3 regions of the Roseibium porphyridii genome follow, and region 3 is predicted to be linked to each of the others. Evidence: predicted binding sites of a transcription regulator. Region 3 holds the regulator's gene; each other region holds the start of a gene.
The links. The regulator PhoB, encoded in region 3, activates phosphate uptake and scavenging genes when phosphate is short. The targets are predictions, from matches to a motif close to TGTCATNNANCTGTCAT.
Positions count from the first base shown of each region.

Region 1: K1718_RS11065 (bifunctional 2',3'-cyclic-nucleotide 2'-phosphodiesterase/3'-nucleotidase) is a predicted target of PhoB. The motif match lies at 1,647-1,663, and genes of this name have one in related genera.
Region 2: K1718_RS02340 (DUF1045 domain-containing protein) is a predicted target of PhoB. The motif match lies at 2,175-2,191, and genes of this name have one in related genera.

Region 1 is NZ_CP120863.1:2,372,701-2,375,975, forward strand. Features, by position in the region: gene K1718_RS11065 (bifunctional 2',3'-cyclic-nucleotide 2'-phosphodiesterase/3'-nucleotidase) at 1-1,509, opposite strand, end outside; gene K1718_RS11070 (lytic murein transglycosylase) at 1,713-2,519, opposite strand; gene flgH (flagellar basal body L-ring protein FlgH) at 2,809-3,275, opposite strand, start outside.
Region 2 is NZ_CP120863.1:490,097-493,371, reverse strand. Features, by position in the region: gene phnN (phosphonate metabolism protein/1,5-bisphosphokinase (PRPP-forming) PhnN) at 1-229, opposite strand, end outside; gene K1718_RS02345 (alpha-D-ribose 1-methylphosphonate 5-triphosphate diphosphatase) at 231-1,376, opposite strand; gene K1718_RS02340 (DUF1045 domain-containing protein) at 1,373-2,122, opposite strand; gene phnL (phosphonate C-P lyase system protein PhnL) at 2,246-2,950, opposite strand; gene phnK (phosphonate C-P lyase system protein PhnK) at 2,966-3,275, opposite strand, start outside.
Region 3 is NZ_CP120863.1:4,730,967-4,734,241, reverse strand. Features, by position in the region: gene pstB (phosphate ABC transporter ATP-binding protein PstB) at 1-692, shown strand, start outside; gene phoU (phosphate signaling complex protein PhoU) at 727-1,425, shown strand; gene phoB (phosphate regulon transcriptional regulator PhoB) at 1,499-2,197, shown strand; gene K1718_RS21730 (GcrA family cell cycle regulator) at 2,282-2,818, opposite strand; gene K1718_RS21725 (aspartate aminotransferase family protein) at 3,261-3,275, shown strand, end outside.

The DNA of each region.
Region 1 (3,275 bases), 2.4 Mb from region 3:
GATCAGCGGCTGATCTTTGCCGCCTTCCTCTACCTGCTGGAAAATCCCTGCAGATCTTTCAAGCCACTCCTTGACCGTGCTTCCCTTAATGGCAACGGCGCGCACCGTGTTTGGGTAGAGGTAAAGGTCTGCAACATTCTTGATGGCAACGTCGCCGACAGGAACATCGGTGTAATAGTCCGGACCGCCGCGACCTCCCGCTTTGAAGGGAGCTGCTGCGGAGAGGATTGGCAGGCCTTCCCACTCCGTGCCCTTCATCATCTGATCAATGTACCAGGTCTGGGCTTGTGAAACGATCTGGACACTCGGATCATCTGCGACGAGTGCAAAATAAGAGTGAAGCGGTGCAGATGTCTTGCCAACCGGTCGCCTAACGTAGGCAAGGGTTGCTTCGTGATCTTCCTTGACGGCGTCGAGAACGTCCTGCTGGCTTTCGACCAGAGGCGTGACCTTGCGACCTTCTTTTTCGTAGATCGGGCGTGCTTCTGTCATGAAGTTGGCGATCCGCCATCCATTGCCGTCCCTTTCGACCATCAGATCGATAACGCCAAGATGCGAGCCCCAGAAGCCACCCATTGCGGCCGGTTTCCCGAAGAGCGTGCCTTTTTCAAAGTCGACACCCGGGAGACCTTCGTAGTCGGGACCTGGGAAAACGCGGTGATGGTGACCCGTAAAGACCGCATCAATGCCGTCAACCGCCGCCAGGTGCAGCGATGCATTTTCCATGCCTTCGGAATAGTCGGTTGCATCAATGCCCGAGTGGGAAAGTGCTATTACAAGGTCACAGCCCTGTTCACGCATCTCCGGAACGAATGCCTTGGCAGCGTCGACAATGTCGCGTGCATTGGCATTCCCCTCAAGATGTCGCCTGTCCCAGTTCATGATCTGTGGTGGAACGAAGCCGATAAAACCGATCTTGATCGGGTGGGACTGACCGGCACCGTCGGTGACTTCCTTTTCGACGATTACGTAGGGCTTCAGGAACAGGTCGTCTCCACGTGCATTTGAGGCAAGTGTCGTACCCTTGACCAGGTTGGCACAAACTATGGGGAAATTGGCGCCATTGAGGACTTTCATCATGAAGTCCAGGCCATAATTGAATTCATGGTTGCCGAGTGCAGCCGCGTCGAAATCAAGGACATTCATTCCCTTGATTACCGGATGCATGTCGCCTTCGCGCATGCCGCGCTCATAGGCAACAAAATCACCCATGGGGTTGCCTTGGAGAAAGTCTCCATTGTCGACCAGGACAGAGTTGGTTGCCTCGTCGCGGATCTGCCGGATCAATGTGGCTGTCCGCGCCAATCCTGCCGTATCGATTGGACGATCGCTATAATAATCATAAGGAAAAACATGAACGTGGAGATCCGTTGTCTCCATCAGGCGGATATGGGCAGTGCCTTCTTTGGCCAGCACGGAGTAAGGATGAAGTACAGCGGAGAAGCCCGTTGCCGCGGCGCCCATAAGCAATGTACGGCGGGATAAGGATAGATTTTTGATGCTGGACATCTGGAGGCTCCTTGTCGGCTTTGAGGCCGGTCTTTTGGTTTGATGCAATCAGAAACAACGGCAGAAACCTGGGGCATTCTTCCCTTCAGGGTCCAAATACCCCAGCTCCTGGCTGAACCCGGTTTTGCGCTGCCGGAGTTACAACTTTATGACGGCAAAACTGCGACTGTCACTCGCGAAATGGCCGGACGCCAAAGATCAAGTCAACTGCCGATCTTTTCCGCCATAACCGAGATCGTCTGAACGTAGACGCTGGCTTTGTTCCACTTCTTCAGAACCCGATAGTTCGCCGTTCCAGGTCCCCATGGTTGACCGCGGCGCCAACCGTGTTTTTGGAGGTAGTTGGCGGTGGAAGCCAGTACATCGGGAATTGAGCGAACGAGGTCCCGCTTGCCATTTCGGTCCCAATCGACTGCGTATTTCATGTAGGAAGAGGCGAGAAATTGGGTCTGACCGATTTCTCCGGCCCAGGCGCCTTTCATTTCGGCGGGGGTCATGTCACGGCGTTGAACAATCATCAAAGCGTTCACAAGCTCGTTCGTGAAGAACTTTGACCGCCTGCAATCGTAAGCAAGAGTTGCCAACGAACGCAGGACCGACATGTTTCCGGAAAAGCTGCCATAATTGGTTTCCAGTCCCCAGATCGCCAGGATCACTGGTGCCGGGACGCCGTATTTGCGCTCAATCCCATTGAAGATACGGGCATAAGTCTTGCCCAGCTTCTGCCCGCGCTTGATCATCGCATTGTTGACCCGCTTGGCATAAAACTGCTTGAAACTCAGCTTGAATGACTTCTGGTTCCGGTCTAGCCGGACAACCTTTTTGTTGTAGGTGAGGCCCTGAAGTGCCTTCTTCACGACACGCTCTTTCAAACCATAGCTTGAAGAGTTTGCGATGAAGGATTGTTTCCAGGCTTCGTAGCCACCCGGCCCATTGCCACACGTGGCGCTCAAGGCTGGCGTGACGCTCATGAAAAGGATTGTAAAGAGAGAGAATAGAGCAATGCGCATGGGGACCCCGTCGAGCCGATAAACTTATGGTCTTAGTGTAGCTGAAATTACCTTCACGTCATCCCGACAATCGGGCAAAAGCGATCACATCATTTTTGTTTCCGGCAGAATGTTTGGGCAGTCGAACACTGTCAGACTGTTATTGCCCAAGTTGTCGGAGAGCCGGAAACTAAGAGAACGGGCATGGCGCTCAGGGAGCGAGACGCCATGCCCGTCATCAGCCGATATCTGCAACGCTTCTAGAACACGTCACCGACAGCCGGCCGGGGGACTGAAGAAGCGATCAGCGTTAGAACGGCAACAAGATGTCCAAAACCTGATTGCCGACGCGTGGTTGCTGAACCGTCGTGATCTGTCCGCGGCCACCGTAGCCAATGCGGGCTTCAGCAATTTGTTCGCTGGCAATGCGGTTGTTTGCAGTGATGTCTTCCGGCCTGACGATGCCGGCAACGATCAACTCACGAACCTCGAAGTTGACCCTGACTTCCTGACGGCCTTCGATTACCAGGTTGCCGTTCGGCAGAACCTGGGTCACGACGGCTGCGATCGTTGTCTCGAGGGTTTCTTCTCTGTCGACGCTGCCTTGACCCTGGAATGTGGAATTGCTGTTCACGTTCGCAAGATCGCTTGCCGCGGTGGTCGCAGGCATAAAGATTGTGTCGATTGCGGTGCCAAGAGCGCCTCCAACACCGGCGCCACTGGCTTCTGTGCGGCTGCGTTCGGTCTCGTTGTCGATCTGCGCTTCGTCGTCGATGG
Region 2 (3,275 bases), 1.6 Mb from region 3:
CAACCTCCTGCCTCTCGGCAAGTCGTTCGAATTCATCCCGACTGAGCGTATCGTGGTCTTCCGCCTCCGGGTCTGCGTCACGTGTAATGGCGCGACGCGCAAACACCACATCACTTCTGAACTTCAACCGCTCATGGAGGGCCGCCATAAGCGTGTCTTTTCCGGCTCCGCTCGGTCCAACAACCAAAACCATGCGGCCCGGGCCAAGTCCGGCATCATCAACCGGCATGTCAGGCAACCCGCCGGCCCTCACGCCAGACACCCCGGACAATCGGAATGTGTCCGACCATCTTCACCTGGATGAGATCCGCCCGTAGACCCGGCGACAATGCACCTCGGTCAGACAGTCCAATGGCGTTGGCCGGTGTCGATGTCACCATGGCAACGGCTTTCGGCAAAGAGATGCTCTCGATCTCTTCCGCCAGCTGAAACGAGGCCTGAAGAAGAGACACTGGAACATAGTCGGAGGACAAAACATCCAGAACACCGGCTTCTGCAAGTTCCCTTGCAGACACGTTGCCGGAGTGTGAGCCGCCCCGGACCACGTTGGGTGCTCCCATAAGGACCGCCATACCGGCCGCATGAGACGCCTTTGCCGCCTCAACCGTCGTTGGAAACTCAGCAATCTTCGTATTCAGGTTGATCGCCTCATCGACATGATCCTGTGTTGCATCGTCATGACTTGCTATGGCGATACCGCGTGCCAGCGCAATTTCCGAGAGCTTTTGCCGGTTTTCCGGTGCCAGGCCGCTGGCACGCTCCTGACGTCGGCGGATAAACTCCTCCATCTGCGCGTCAGAAAAGCCTTTTTTGCCCTGATAATAGATCTTGTAGGCATCCAGCGAAACGAATTGGCGCTGCCCGGGCGTATGGTCCATCAACGAGATCAGGCGAATGCTGTCGTCGTCTTCGAACACCTTGAAAGCCTCGAGCACATCCGGTGCCGAAACTTCACAGCGGAGATGGATAAAGTGGTCGGCCCGCAGTCGATGTTCCTGCTGTCCGGTTTCGATCGCGTCTGCGAGCTTGCGCATATCCGGATATCTAAGATCAGCGTCTTCATCCATGCCGACCCGCAATGCATCGAACACAGTTGTAATACCGGCGCAGGCAATTTGCGCATCGTGCGCCTGAACGGCTGAAACCGGGTTCCAGCGAACCTTTGGGCGCGGTGCATAGTGTGTTTCAAGGTGGTCCGTATGCAGCTCAACCAGACCTGGAAGCAAATAGTCGCCGTCACAATCGTGACCATCTGTTTCTGTGGGAGACGCGACACCGGCAATCAGCCCCGCTTCGTCAATTTGAAGCGAACCGTTCAACACATCGTCGGGCAGAACGAGTTTGGCGTTCTTGAAGACCTTGGGCTGCGTGCTCATGCGTTCTCCTTGCGGGTGAAACTGTCATCGGAAAGCTGGGCGTTGCACGGCGCTGTGCCGCCTGTGAGTTCAAAGATTTTCCGAACCTGAAATGGTGCCCCCGGCTCAGGCTCCACATAAAGCCCGAAATGGCGGCATCCGCGAGGAATGCCCGTCTCCCTTGCAAAGAAGGCACGCGCGGAACCTGTCAGCTTTTCCGCCTCTGTTTCCACTTCGAGTTTGTTCGAAAGCGTCATGTGAAAACGGAATTCATCAAAGATGTAAGGATAGCCCCAGTCTTTCAGGTAAACGTCTTGCTTTGGGGTCAGGCCGCCTTTGCGTCGCCGCTCCAGATCAGCATCGGAAAGTGGTGCCCTGAATTTTTCAAAGTGACGGACGCACAATTCGGCAAAAGCCTTCAGATCCGGTTCGTCCTGGTCAGGTGTGAGCGCCAGAAACTTTCCCAGCCTGTTGACTCCCAGTTTTTGGATTTCAAAAGGTGCAATGCGGCCAGCGAAATCTTCGCAAGCGCTCACCAGTGCCTTTTCCGTTTCACCCTGGCGCAGAAAGAACGGCGCTTTCAGTGTCCCATGAAAACCGTAACGTCGCGGACTGGACGTCAACTCGGCAAACCGCGTATCAGACAGTCCTTCGATGCCGGGCTGCGCTAGCGGATCTCCCGTGAAAGGGTCCCTGCCAAGCCAGGCATTGCCAAGAAGCATCAGGCTGTCATCTGCCGTAGCGGCGAAATAAATTGCATAGCGCATGGTGAACAATCATGTGAAAGGTGGGCGGCTGCAGACGGCCTATCGGTGGGCAATGACCGTTCTGTGACAATTGTCGCCCACCTGCAAGTCCAGAGCGGCTTTTTGATGTATTTCCTGCCGCCACTAGGCGGCTGCCTCGGAGCTGAATGTCGTGACATCGATAATACGGTCGGCTATTTCCTGGCGCACATCCTGATCATGCAGAATGCCGACCATGGCGACGCCCTGCGCCTTTTTCTCTTCCACCAGCCGGACAACCACCGCCCGGTTGGCAGCATCGAGTGATGCGGTCGGTTCATCGAGCAGCAGGACCGGATAGTACGCAATAAAGCCCCTTGCTATGTTGACCCTTTGTTGCTCACCGCCAGAGAAGGTTGCCGGAGGCAAGGTCCAAAGACGTTCAGGAACATTCAGACGCGCAAGGAGGTTTCTTGCCTTGTCACGGCCTTCCTCTTCGCTTGAACCTTGGGCGATCAGCGGTTCAGCGACAACATCCTCTGCCGAAACACGCGGGATCGTGCGCAGAAACTGACTGACATACCCAATGGTATCGCTGCGCAGTTTCAGTATATCGCGGGGTTCAGCGCCGGCCACGTTGACAATATCGTCACCGACGGTCACCAGAATCTGGCCCTGATCGCAACGATAGTTGCCATAGATCATTTTGAGGATTGAGCTTTTGCCGGCACCGGACGGGCCGCCCAGCACAACGCATTCACCGGCATCAACCGAGAATTCGACCTTGTCGACGACAGGAATGACGGTGCCCCCTTGCAGGTGCATGGTGAATGTCTTGCTGACACTGTTGAGATAGAGACGAACAGCCATTGGAAGTGACCCCGTTCAAACTTGAAGAATGGAAGAGACAAGCAGCTGCGTATACGGCTCGCGCGGATCGTCCAGGACCTGATCGGTCAACCCGGCCTCAATCACATTGCCATGGCGCATGACCATGATCCTGTGCGAGAGCAGCCTTGCCACCGCAAGGTCATGGGTGACGATGACTACGGAAAGGCCAAGGTCGGCCACCAAACGGCGCAAGAGGTCAAGCAGACGAGCTTGAACGGAAACATCCAACCCGCCAGTCGGCTCGTCCATGAAGACCAAACGCGGACGTGTCACCAGATTTCGCGCGATCTGCAACCGCTGACGC
Region 3 (3,275 bases):
TGGATATTGAAATCCAGCCGCGTTCAGTGACAGCCTTTATCGGACCATCTGGTTGTGGCAAGTCGACGTTTCTGCGAACCATCAATCGCATGAATGACACCATCGACATTTGCCGTGTCGAAGGCTCGATCAAGATTGACGGCGAAGACATCTACGATCCCAAGGTCGATCCGGTGCAGTTGCGCGCCAAGGTTGGCATGGTGTTCCAGAAACCGAACCCGTTTCCGAAGTCAATTTATGACAACATCGCCTACGGTCCGCGCATTCATGGTCTGGCAAAAAACAAGTCAGAGCTTGATGATATCGTCTCTTCCAGCCTGCAAAAGGCAGGTCTCTGGGAAGAGGTGAAGAACCGGCTGGATGAGCCCGGAACCGGCATGTCCGGCGGTCAGCAGCAGCGCCTCTGTATTGCCCGCGCGATTGCCGTCAGTCCTGAAGTGATCCTCATGGACGAGCCGTGTTCGGCTTTGGATCCGATTGCGACCGCGAAGGTGGAAGAGCTGATCGACGAATTACGCGAGAACTATACGATCGTGATTGTGACGCACTCCATGCAGCAGGCAGCGCGTGTGTCCCAGCGCACGGCATTCTTCCACCTTGGCATTCTGGTTGAAGAGGGGCCGACACAGGACATCTTCACAAACCCGAAAGACAAGCGTACTCAAGATTACATCACTGGCCGCTTTGGCTAAGAAATTCTTTCGAGATTACTAAAGAGGACAAAGTATGTCTGAGCATACAGTCTCTGCCTATGACGAAGAACTAACGGAAATGGCCGGCAAGGTCGCCGAAATGGGCGGTTTGGCTGAAAAGGCTTTTGCCGATGCCGTTTCTGCACTGGTGTCACGGGACCTGGATCTGGCCAAAACCACCATCGCCCAGGATGAACGGCTTGATACGTTGCATCAGGAAGTGGAAGCAAAGCTGATCGAAATGATCGCGCGCCGTCAGCCCATGGGGCAGGATCTGCGGGAAATTACGGCTGCCACACGTATCGCCAATGATCTGGAACGTGTTGGAGACCTGGCCAAGAACGTTGCCAAACGCGCTATTGCGATCGACAACAGCCTTGGGTCTAAAAAGCTTGCGATTGGTGTCGAGCACATGACCGAGCTTGCGCTGAGCCAGCTGAAGCAGGTCCTGGACGCTTATACACGCAAGGATCCGGAAGCAGCGAAACGCGTGCAGGAAGCCGATGCGGAAGTGGACGCGATCTACACGTCGCTGTTCCGCGAGCTTCTGACCTACATGATGGAAGATCCAAGGGTCATCACGCAGTGTGTCCATCTCCTGTTCTGCGCAAAGAACATTGAGCGCATCGGTGATCACGCGACCAATATTGCGGAAAACGTCTTTTACATGGTGACCGGTGAGCGGCTTCCGGAGGAACGGACCAAGCTGGACGAGACCACCAGCGTTTCCTAACAGCCGAGCGAAATTTCGAACGAACGATCCGGCCGGCGCGCCTGTGCCTGCTGCATGATATGGAGCGAGATGTATGCCGAAGGTGCTCATCGTTGAAGACGAAGAACCGCTTAGTCTTCTGTTGAGATACAATCTGGAAGCGGAAGGATACACCGTTGAATCGTGTATTCGTGGCGACGAGGCTGAAATTCGGCTGCGGGAAAGCGTACCGGACCTTTTGCTGCTTGATTGGATGCTTCCGGGTCTGTCTGGGATCGAGCTTTGCCGTCGCCTGAGGGCCAGGGAAGACACCGAGCGACTGCCTGTCATCATGCTGACGGCACGCGGTGAAGAGGCCGAGCGCATCAGAGGACTGTCGACAGGCGCGGACGACTACGTCGTGAAGCCGTTTTCCGTACCTGAATTGATGGCGCGGGTTCGCGCAATCCTGCGCCGGGCAAGTCCTGAAGTGGTGTCCACAATGCTGCGGTCCGGAGATATCGAGCTGGATCGTGAAACACACAGAGTTCGCAGGAATGCAAAAGAAGTCCATCTTGGACCCACTGAATTCCGGCTGCTGGAATTTCTAATGACATCACCCGGACGGGTCTTCTCACGTGAGCAATTGCTTGATGGTGTTTGGGGGCATGACGTCTATGTCGACGAACGTACCGTCGATGTTCACGTCGGTCGCCTTCGCAAGGCGCTGAACAGGGGCAAAGCCAGGGACCCCATCCGAACCGTCCGTGGTGCCGGATATGCGTTCAACGATCAGTTTTCGGTGGTTGCGTGACGAAGTGACGGACCATCAAGCGCAAAATCACAACAAAAAGCCCGCCAATCTGGCGGGCTTTTCGTTTTCGATGCTGTTTGATCGCTATCCCGCGCGGGCGATCACTTTGCGATCGCGGCGACGATCTGCAACCGGCTGATAAGCGATCTTGCAGTGGTGCGCGCAATAGGGAACACCGGCGTCGGACTGACGTCCGCAAAAGTAAAAATCGTCAGTCGCAGGATCGCCAATCGGCCATTTGCATGTCCGTTCGGTCAGGGTCAGGATCGACGCGCGCTCTGAAATTGGCACCAGCTCAGCGATTGGCTCAAGGTCTGGCTCTGCCTCGACGATAGGTGTCGGTGCGATGTCCGCCTTCAGGGCTGTTGCACCGATGGTCTGCGGCTGCGGCGTTGGTTTCTTTGGTGCGGAAGTCCCGGTTGCTGGCGCGTTGGTGCGTGGACGGCGAGGCTTGCTGCTGGACGATGAGGACTTTGCGCGACCTGACAGTCCAAGCCGATGTACTTTGCCGATAACGGCGTTCCGGGTTACGCCACCCAGCTCACCCGCAATCTGGCTTGCACTCAAGCCATCGCTCCAAAGCTTTTTGAGAAGCTCAACCCGTTCGTCTGTCCAACTCATTGCCGCACCTTTTCATTTGACCGTTTTGCCGGCCATTAACCTCGTGCTAGGCATGCGCAGGCACGCCCACTATGGCATATCTAGTGCCTAAGAATGATTAGCCCCACGAGATCTCGTGTTTGAATATCAAGAGGTTACAATAACGTTAATTTGTCAGGCAACCATTCGCCGGAAACCAGTTGGGGATGAAGCGACTTTTCCCCAAGTATGGCGAGGCCCTTGAGACTTTTGCTGAATCTGGGCTCAGACGCTGCAGGTAGCGGAAACGCGCCATTTCCATTGACAGGCCTCGGGGCCGCGGGTGTATAAGAAAGCCGCAGCGTGCCGCCTCTTCGGGGCGGCATGTTGCATTTTGGCCTGACACAGTAACTTTGACATCGTTGCCCATGCCGGGCGCGAGCGTTGCTTTCGTGCAGGCGTTCTTAAGGAGACAAAAGAGGTTATGTCCGAGACTGCA